One region of the Staphylococcus sp. FW104-15G4D genome, then DNA from elsewhere that is predicted to be linked to it. Evidence: riboswitches for the same ligand, from Rfam matches in the RefSeq annotation. Region 1 holds a riboswitch; the other holds the start of a gene.
What was found. A riboswitch is a leader RNA that binds a small molecule or an ion and turns the genes downstream of it on or off. The one in region 1 is predicted to bind FMN.

Region 2: another riboswitch for FMN. It lies ahead of ribD (bifunctional diaminohydroxyphosphoribosylaminopyrimidine deaminase/5-amino-6-(5-phosphoribosylamino)uracil reductase RibD); the one in region 1 lies ahead of AC3WQX_RS04645 (ECF transporter S component).

Annotation. Positions count from the first base shown of each region.
Region 1 is NZ_JBYTCH010000001.1:959,511-965,127, forward strand. It holds gene AC3WQX_RS04630 (RecQ family ATP-dependent DNA helicase) at 1-799, opposite strand, end outside; gene AC3WQX_RS04635 (YpbB family protein) at 786-1,748, opposite strand; gene AC3WQX_RS04640 (ferredoxin) at 1,857-2,105, shown strand; gene AC3WQX_RS04645 (ECF transporter S component) at 2,254-2,793, opposite strand; FMN riboswitch at 2,856-3,005, opposite strand; gene AC3WQX_RS04650 (ATP-binding protein) at 3,321-5,087, opposite strand; gene AC3WQX_RS04655 (response regulator transcription factor) at 5,071-5,617, opposite strand, start outside.
Region 2 is NZ_JBYTCH010000001.1:1,240,140-1,245,756, forward strand. It holds gene AC3WQX_RS05940 (bifunctional 3,4-dihydroxy-2-butanone-4-phosphate synthase/GTP cyclohydrolase II) at 1-238, opposite strand, end outside; gene ribE (riboflavin synthase) at 250-882, opposite strand; gene ribD (bifunctional diaminohydroxyphosphoribosylaminopyrimidine deaminase/5-amino-6-(5-phosphoribosylamino)uracil reductase RibD) at 889-1,938, opposite strand; FMN riboswitch at 2,071-2,207, opposite strand; gene AC3WQX_RS05955 (FAD/NAD(P)-binding protein) at 2,347-3,837, opposite strand; gene sagB (peptidoglycan release complex glucosaminidase SagB) at 4,153-5,004, opposite strand; gene AC3WQX_RS05965 (hypothetical protein) at 5,320-5,538, opposite strand.

The DNA of each region.
Region 1 (5,617 bases):
GAACAGTTTGACGTTCTTGATAACTCAAATCACCATGATAAATGCCCGTTAAGAATCCCGCCTCATAAATTAATTTAGCTAATTCTAGACATCTTTTCTTAGAGGAAATATAAATAATCGTGGGTCCTGAATAGCTTAAAAAAGGTATGAGCCACTTTATTTTCTCATCATCATCATTAAAATTCTTATGTTGTAAAGAAATGTTATCTCTATTCATACTCGTTTTAATGACATTTAAATCAATACTAAGAATATGTGATAAATCTTCTTCTAAATGTGGTGGAGCTGTCGCAGTTAACGCTAGTATACGCGCATTTTTGAAGTGAGAAGTGATTTGTCCAATAAGGGCATAATGTGGTCTAAAGTCATAACCCCATTCTGATAGACAATGAGCTTCATCTAAAACTATTAAACCAAAGTCTAAATGTGATATTAACTTGAAATTCTGTGGCTGTAATAGAAATTCGGGACTTAAATAAATGAATCGACTTTGTGAAATTTGATTAATATGGTTTCTCTTTTCGATTTCATCCATACCTGAATGTATATATGAGACGTGAGATTCACCATTAAGTTTCATTTGCATCACTTGATCATCCATTAAAGAAATTAACGGTGATATGACTAACGTTGGTTTCTCAATTAAATATGTAGGAAGTTGGTAACATAAACTTTTCCCGCTTCCTGTAGGTAAAATACCTAAGGTGTGCTTACCTGCTAATATGCTTTCAATAATCTCCTTTTGGCCACGTTTAAAAGTCTCAAATCCAAACCATTCTTTAAGTTTATCTTCTAACACGTAAGTCACCTCGCTCAATACCTACGATGATTAATTTTATTTGAAAATAAGTTAAGTCTTCAAATGCTTGTTTGTATTCTCTTAATCTTAGGCCTATGTGATGATCATAATATTGAATAAATTGATCAATTTGTTTTTGATTGACATAAGTGTTGTAATCATTCTGATAACCTTTAATAAATATTTCCAATACATGATCTTCAATAGTATTTATTTTAACGTTTTGATGTTCTGCTATTTCGTTCATATTCATACCGTGTAGTAATTTTTGATAACTTAGAAAAGTTTGATTTAACAACTGAGGTAAGATAATTGTTTGAGATAGTATAGGATAATTAGATTCGTCTTCAATCTCATCTAATAAATCTATCAGTTGATTCATCTCTAATTCAAATAGTTCAGATTGCTTTATATCCTCTATCAAACTAATTTGCTGACGAGTATACATAGGTTCCTCATACCCTTGTAGATAGTAATGTAGCACATTCTTATTATTGCGACGTTCTATTGCGTCGAATAGTGAATATATTTCTGATATAAATGACGCTTCTAATTGAGAGAGTTTGATATGATTATATAGCTGTTTCACTTTCTGTTGTACGTAAGTATTTTGAACTACTGGAATAAATTTAAATGTATCTTTGCGAGTATTCGATAATGTTTGGATAAGTAGTTGTATACAACTAAATGTTCGGGTTAAACTATCATATGTATATCGAGGATGCGTTTTGATATCTAATTCATGATTAAAATCATCCTTTTGTAGTATAAATCGCTCAAAAGTAGGATATTTTAAATTGGGTAAACTATGATATAATGACAAAAGTTGTTGGCTCGAAGCGTCAAAAAAAGTTTGATGAGACTTCTTGCCTATTAAAATATTATAAATACTTTTATTTGTTTTGTAGTTAAATGCATGATCAATAGCATAAGATAATATATCGTACAAATTAAACCCTCACTCTATAAAACGAATATATTGAAATGAAAAATGTCGATGTCTACAATTGTATTAGTAATACTAGTGTAGCATTTTTATCAAAGGAGGCGAATGAAAATGGCTAAATATACAATCGTTGATATGGATACTTGTATAGCATGCGGTGCATGTGGTGCAGCAGCTCCAGATATTTATGATTACGACGACGAAGGTATTGCTTTCGTAATCCTTGATGATAACCAAGGTACTGCAGAAGTGCCTGAAGAGTTATACGAAGATATGGAAGATGCACTAGAAGGTTGTCCTACTGATTCAATTAAAATTGAAGACGAACCATTTGATGGTGACGCGCTTAAATTTGAATAATAAATTGACTCGAATTCTTAATTATAATTGTTAGGAATTCGAGTTTTTATTTTTGATTACTACTTGCCTTATTTTTATTTAAGAATGATATCAAAAACGCTCTTGATACTAAGATATTTTGAGATAACTTAGTATCAAGAGCATTTATTTATTTTAAAATATTTTTTAGTCTTTTATATAGTAAAACAAAGATAATTGAAATGATGATACCTTTGATAATATTAAACGGTATTACACCGGAGACAATAACAATTTTAAGATTTTTAACGACATCTCCTAAATTAAATATCATTCCATATAATGGAAGTAATACAAAGTAATTTAAGATACTAAGTACAATAGTCATTACAATCGTACCAACTATTAGACCATAAATTAAAGTGCGTGTTGAACGTTTGTTTTTATATACATAATAAGCTGATAATAAGAAACTTGCCCCGGCTAAAAAGTTTGCTACAGGCCCAACAGGGTCTCCCATGTTAAATAAAAAGTTTAAGATATTTTTAATGAATGCGACAATAATACCTGCAATGGGACCTAATAAAAAAGTAGCAAGTAACGTTGGCACATCACTAAAATCTAACGTTAAGTATGGTGGTAAGAATGGTAGCGGAAACTTTATAAATGTTAATACAAACGCAACCGCACTTAACATACTTATAGTTATAAGACGTTTATTTTGTTGCATATTTAATTTTCTCCTTCCATTCATCTTGCTTAGAAAAGGAGGAAATTTGCACAACAAAAAACCTCCATCTTCTCCCATCCAGACTATACTGTCGGCTTCAGAATCTCACTGAATCAAGAAATAATATGACAACTACGTGTGTTATCGAATTATTTCGTCGCAGGCTTAAATTTACTGCCGGTTGGGAATTGCACCCGACCCCGAAGATGAATATTGATAATGTTTTTATTTAATTTTTATATTACACGATAAAGGTGATAAACTCAATGACTCTGCTTTCTTATTAAAAAATAAAATCGTTAGTATAAAGTACTTAGTTATTTATTATCAAAAAGATATTCGATCAATATAAAAGTGCTTCCTTTCATCAAATCATTCAATTGACCTAATTTTCTATAAATCAAAAATGAAACTTTATCGTTGATGTGAAGTTAGAACATATTAGAAACACAAAAATGCACCCCAATAGTTAGATTAAATCTCCAACTTAATGAGATGCACATCGAATTCGTATTTTAAAATTTTGTTTACTCTGCTACATAATTTTTAGGTTGAGGGAGCTTAATTATAAATGTGGTACCTTTACCGAGCTCACTTTTTACTTCAATTTGTCCACCATGTTCTTCAATAATCATCTTACAAATAAAGAGACCTAAACCAGTTCCCTGCTTACCACGTTTACGTGAGGCATCCACTTTATAGAAGCGGTCAAACACTTGTTGTAAATGTTCTGGAGCAATACCTGTACCTGTATCGCTAATATATAAAATATTATATTGCTCATCTTTACTTGCAGTTACTGCAATTGTGTCACCTGGTTGTGTATATCTTGATGCATTATCAATGAGATTAGTTAAAACTTGATCCATTCGATCCATGTCATAATCCCATAGAAGATGATCATTGCCAGAGTTAAATTCCATTGTTAATCCTAAATCGTCTGCTTGCATACGGTATTTAGCTTTCATTTTATCTAAAAGATTTTTTATTGGTTGTACTTCTTTCTCAACCGATAGACCTTCAGCATCCATTCGTGCAACATTTAATAATTCATTAACTAGACGATTTAATCGCTTAGATTCATCTAATACAACACCAAGCGAATCACGAATTTCATCTGGTTCAGTGACTATGCCATCAACGATTGATTCCGTATAACCTTGTAATAAGGAAATGGGTGTGCGTAATTCATGGGATACATTAGCGATAAAGTCTTTTTTCATTTGATCTAAATTATGTTCATTTGTCATATCACGAATAATCACTACAATACCACTTCTACCATTTGGCTGAATACGATTGATATAACTTGTGATAAAGACGTAATAACGCGTACTAATTTCTATTTCGAGAAATTCAGTTCCTTTGGATTCAAATGTTTTTTCGATTTGTTGTTCGATTGATTCTTTTGAAAAATCATCAATAAAATGGATGATATCATCAGCCATTTTATTAGAAAAGATAACGACTCTTTGATCGTTTATACCTAATACACCTTCGACCATGGAGTTTAATAAACTGTCACGAATACTTTTAGATGATGATAAAACGTCAATATGTTCTTGAATCTCGTAATTCATATTATTGAAAGCTCTTGATAAGTCGCCAATTTCATCTTTAGTAGAGACTGAAGATATTTGACTATAATCACCTTCAGAAACTTTTTGTGCTTGTGTCTTTAATTGTCTCAAGGGTTTCGTAATTCTGTTCGATAAGAAGAATGCAAATACTGTACTAGCTGCTATAAATATAATTGCAGTAATCAAAATGATAATAGTTATAGCATTATTTGTATCTTCAATAGATTTTAAGTCTTTATAAATAAACACACCACTATGCTTACTACTAGCATCTTCTTGTGGTTTCATTGGATAACCTAATAGTATATATGATTGTGTATTACCGTTATTTTTAATTGTGACGTTTTGAGTTTCAAATTCGCCGTTATTGAAGACTCTTTTAAATTTAGGGCTCTTTTTAATTTCATTGAGCATTTGAGTTTTAGTATTATTATATGATGCGTGTGGTTTATCATTAAAATTATTCATAATGATTAAACCACCAGGACCATCTACAAGTTTTTGACTGTTTTGGATAGCAAGTGATTTATTGTGAGATTTCTCAACGAGTGAACTAATTCTTTTGGCATCTTCTTTAATAGAATTTTCAGTTTCTTGCGTAAAATAATATTGAATAAAGGTAATTAAGGATACACTTAATAAAATTAAAACTGTCGCTACTATTAAGATAATAGTTAACCACAGTTTTATAACTACGCTATTTAGTCGGTTCATCACTGGCTTTGACCTCGAACTTATAGCCTACACCCCAAACAGTTTGAATCATTTGAGCTGCATCGTTAGATACACGATTTAATTTCTCTCTTAAACGTTTTACATGTGTATCTACTGTTCGCAAGTCGCCATAAAATTCATAATGCCATACTTCTTTAAGTAATTGTTCACGATCGAACACCTTATTAGGTGTCTTAGCTAGATATATGAGTAATTCATATTCTTTAGGTGTTAAATTCACTTGCTCGTTATCTGCAAGTACTCTATGTGCATCATTATCAATCACTAAATGATTGAATTCAATAATATCACGTGCATGTGGTTCGCTTTGTTCTGAGTTTGCAGATTGAGTACGTCTTAATAAAGCTTTAACTCTTAATACAACTTCTCTAGGTGAAAAAGGCTTAACAATATAGTCATCGGCACCGGATTCAAAACCTTCAACTCGGTTAGTTTCTTCTCCTTTTGCCGTAAGCATAATAATAGGTGTATCTTTGTGTTCTCTTAGTTTAGATGCGACTTCTATACCA
Region 2 (5,617 bases), 280 kb from region 1:
CATCAGTATTATGCGGTTCCATAGCATTTAGCTCTAACCTTTTAGCAATTGAAGTATCTAAAGGTGCACATATGAGACCACGTCCTTCTTTTGCCATAAAATTAATCGTATCGTCAGCCATCCATTCAGTAACTGCGATAAGGTCACCTTCATTTTCTCTGTCTTCATCGTCTACTACAATGATACTTTCACCTTTTCGCAAAGCTTCTATAGCTAACTCAACTGTATCAAATTGCATATAAATTCCTCCTAAAAACCAAATGCACGCAATTTATCTTCTGTTAGTTTAGATTTTTGATGATTCATGATATTTTCCACATATTTAAAAAGTACATCTGTTTCTAAGTGAACTGCATCGCCCACTTTTTTATCTGATAAAATTGTAGACTTACGCGTCTCTGGAATAAGATGAATATCAAATGTGGTTTCATGAAGATCAAAGACTGTTAAACTTACGCCATCAACAGTGATAGAACCTTGTTGTACCATTTGATTTAAAACATTTTTTGAAGTTTTGATTGAAATTATTTTTGAGTTAGCTGATTCATTAACTTTAGAAATCGTTCCAAGTTCATCAACATGTCCAAGAACAAAATGTCCACCGAATCTGCCATTACCACTCATCGCTCTCTCAAGATTTACTTCAGCCTGACGTTGTAAATCGGCTAGGTAGGTCTTATTTTCAGTACCTTTAATCACTTGGACTGAGAAAGCTGTATCATTAAAATCAATCACCGTTAAACATGCGCCGTTTACACTTATAGAATCACCGATATGCATATCTTCAAGAATGCGATTCGCTTTAATTTCTAAAGTTCTCACTGATTTCTCAGAACGCACTTGTTGAACGATACCAATTTCTTCAACGATACCTGTAAACATAGGCATTCACTTCTTTCGTAGTTTCAATTTTAAATTTTGATTAATTAACTTGGAATAAACAATTTCAAATTGAGTTGCTTCAGGTAAATCAATGACTTGATCAGTTTTGTAAAATTGATGTTTACCTGAACCACCTATTAATTTCGGGGCTAAATAAAGAATGAGTTCATCTAAATGATGAGATTGGAGAAATTGTGAAGTAACATTTGGACCTGCCTCGACTAGCAGTTTTCCAATACCTCTTTGATATAAATCTTTTAATATAGCTGTACTATCGCATTTTTCTAAACAAATAATTTCTATATGTTTATCATTACTTTGATTTTTTAAATTTTCATTTTCAGTATAAATCCAAATAGGTGAAGCAGTATCTGCAAATAGCTGTTGCTCAAAATCAATTTGTCCTGACTTTGATAGAATAACTCTAATTGGATGCTTACCATCCTGAACTCTAGTCGTATACAATGGATCATCAGCGTCTATCGTTTTTCTACCTGTTAATACAGCATCATGCTCGTGACGCAACTTATAAACATCTTCTTTAACTTCTTTATTAGTTATCCATTTACTCTCATCAGAATCAGTGGCTTGTTTGCCATCTAAACTTGATGAAACTTTAACAGTTAACTCTGGAATGCTATTTCTTTTAGCAGTAAAGAAGTCTTTATAAAGTTCAGCGGCATTCTCATTAAATTGAAATTCAACTTCAATACCAGCTTCTTTAAGTATTTCATCACCCTTAGAAGCTAAGGTAGTGTCTTTTACCGCATAGATAACCTTACGAATACCAAATTCAATAATTTTATTTACGCAAGGTGGTGTAGAACCATGATGAGTACAAGGTTCTAAAGAAACGTATATAGTTGCATCTTTAGCATTTTCTCCCGCCATATCTAATGCTTGTACTTCTGCGTGTTTATCACCCTTTTTCAAATGGGCGCCTAGACCGACAATTCTACCATCTTTAACCACTACAGAACCAACCGGCGGATTTATACCAGTTTGACCATCAACCATTTGAGCAAGTTGAATGGCATAATTCATAAATCGACTCAATTTATCACCTCAACAAAATAAAAAAACCTTACACCAATTTAATTAGGCATAAGGAGATTGATAATATATCTTTAAATAAGCATATTTGTTTACTATAAGACATAGTCCTACAAATTTGCTTGTCGAGTAATTATATTCTTTCTCCCATCCAGACTTTCACTGTCGGCTCTAGATTCTCACTAGATCAGCCACCAATATTATTAAATATTAGCAGGTCGCAGGCTTAATTTACTGCCGGTTGGGAATTACACCCTGCCCCGAAAGAATTATATGAAATTGTTATTGGTTAATTGAGTGATGTAGTTAATAACTACAAATAAAATCTTACTATAATTGATTTCAAAACTCAATTTAATAGCATCAATCAAATTTTATTTATTAGTGGAATTTTATCCGTTAGTCGATAATTTACCTATTTTTTTCCATTTCTTTTTGCGTCAAATATAAGTGAGATACTGTATTCACTACTTGATCAACAATCATCTTCACACCATTACGTAATTTGTTAACACCATTTGTCATTTGACCAATGGCAATGACGTTCGTCAACGTACCATATCTTGGACTAATGACTTGATTGGTTTCAGGAATAATTTGAATGCCACCCATAGGATGTCTTTGTACAATTTGACGATTTTCAAGATTTAACATCAATTGATCATCTTCATCTAATTGTCCGAGGTGTGTTTTAGATCCTGTTGCATTAATCACTACATCAAATAATTCAGTTTCTTGATCTTCATTATTAAATTTTAAATAAAATTGATTATTGTCATGTTGAATATCTTCTAAATCTTTCTTTATTTCAAGATATCCTTCTTCAATTAACTGTATAAGTAACTTTGCAGTTCTAGGAGGCATAGGGTTTGAATTTAATTGAATCATTTTTGAGTATTTTTGATTAAATAATTCTTGATCTCTTAAACTTAAACTATTCCAAATCCAATCTAAATTCTCTTTCAAATGCTCAATGATACTTTGAAATACTCCCATTTCTGTTTCATTATTTAAATCAAATTGTAAATCTTTAATATGGTGACCAGTTCTTCTATTCACTAATCTTTGAAAATCAATTTCATAATCCTCACACTCTTTTAAAAACAAAGCAACTGCCTTATCTATAGGCACATTACCGTAATTATTTTCCTTAATTCCATTAAAATGATCTTTAGTTAAATGAGTAAATTGTATATCTATCATTTTACCTCTTACACTAGGTAAAGAGGCTGAACGACTTGTCATTGTTATCGGCAAATTAGGATGATGTGCAGCAACATATCTCACTGCATCTAAACTCGCTAACCCAGTACCTATAATAGCAATCCTATCTGAATCATCTACATGATCTAATGTATTATATGTTGGATATGGTGTTTGGATGTATCCTTTTTTACCTTTCAAATGATAAGGATCGTGATAACTAAACGTACCAAACGTTAAAAATAAATAATCATATTCTCGCCATTCTTTATCATCTTCACATGTACATACATAATACTTTAACTTTGTATCATCCACATTTGAGTTAGTAAAGATTTCCTGAACTTTATCATTAATAATTGTTAGATTCTCGTATTGTTGGTCGTATCGAGAAAGATGTGACTTCATATAATGTCCAAAAACAAACCTTGGTAAGTACTGTGGATTAGGAAAATCAAATTCGGTTTGTTGTTGATACCATTTCCAAAATTCTTCATCATCATCTAGATTTAAACTCATTTTTTTTGAGGGCATATTTATTAATAATTCACTACTGTCATTCTGAAATGGTACACCTTGCCCCATATTTTTTGCATCGTCGTACACATCCACTTTAAGTTTGGAAAAATCTTCATGTTTAACAAGTTGTCGTAAAACACTGACACCAGCTGTTCCCATACCGATTATTGCCACACGCATATTCATCATCCTTCTATTTATGTATTCAGTTATTATACCAATTAATGTGAAAGCTTAAAAAATATATACCTTATAAACATATCCTTTACTAATTACTTTTAATCTTATATAGATATGCTAAAATCATTTTGTCGAGGTGAAATAATGAAACTACTAACAAAAATATTAATTGTATTTATCATTCTGTTCACATGGTTATCCAGTAAAAATAAAGCAAAATAACTTAAATTAAACCCTCTATAAACTTTTGCACTACTCACAAAAAAAGCATCGCTATCGAGAAAATTCTCAAAATAGCGATGCTTTTTTTAAATTCTATTTTTGATGTTCTTTATCATCTTTGTATACATATAATTTAAAGTATTTACCTTCAGTCTTCATGTTCTTGTAGAAATCTGCAATAATGCTTGCATTACTTTCAGCCCATTTAATATCTGTTGCATATTGATGTTCACCAGGATTCTTAGGGTTCCATCTCATACTATACAGCGTGTCTTGATCTTCATGAGATAAGAAATGTTTGTGAATGAAATCAGCACCACCATATATAGCTTTCTGTGGAGTATCCCAACCATGTTTCTTAGCGTATTCTGCACCTGTTTTAACAGGATCACTGTCTAATGCACCTACACCATAAAAGTTATAATATTTTTTGCCGTCGATTTCTACACCTTTAGACAATTCACTTTTAGCTGAACCTGTCTCTAAAAGCGCATGAGAGATGAGATAAACTTCATTAACATGTTTAGCTTTAGCTGCATTTAAAAAGTCATCAGTATGTTCTAATAATACTGGTCTATCAAATAAAATACGTTTAATTCTGTTTTTATCTATACCTTGATATTTTGATAAATCTAAAAATTGATATTTTTGTTTATCATTATCAATGAATTCACTACTATCCATAGCTGTTTTAATTTCAGCATCTGATGCATCACGCCATGAATCATTATTTTTATTAGATACCTGTTGACTCGTATAGTTATGTATTTGTTTCTTTGCTGCTTTATCTAGAGTTTTATCGATTTTAATTACTTTCTTTTCTGACTTTACATGTTTAAAGAATATTTGATCAGAGATCATTGAAAAGAAAATAACAGCAGCAACAACAAATACTATTAGCAATCCTATAATAGCTAAGATAGAGCCCTTTTTGTGCTTAATCATAGTCACACCTCTTAGGTCATTGTTGTTAAACTATTCAGTTTCATTACGATAATAAAGTTTAACATTATTAATTCAGATTCACAATTTTATATTGGTAATGTTACAAATTCATAAATAAATAGTAATAAAAATGAAACTAAAAAATAAAAATAGAGGTTTCACTTCTTCATCATTTTTTATTACTCGATAATAAATGAGTGTCTACATCTAATAATAGAACGTAAAACTAGCAATAAATCTCTATTATTAAGGGTATTAATCATGAGAAAAAACGTTAAATGATGATAAGCAACCTCGATTTTTATATTATATGAATTAAGACTTTTTATATTCCATCATAACAAAACTAGCCGCTTGTGAACGATTTTTATAATAATACTGATTTAAATCAATTGTCCCTTCAATTTCACCATCACGATACTTCATTTCATTAGTAAAATTATTTATCATGACGAAATCAGAACGATCTCTAATTACGTCTAAATCATCGTTACGTGCGAAAAAGTGCTCTAAATTTAAGTGTGCGTAATCCATATTAACCTCCCTTAGTGCATACCAAATTTATTTATGTTGAATTATCATTTTAATGTCAATTTTATGCTTTTTTATTTGA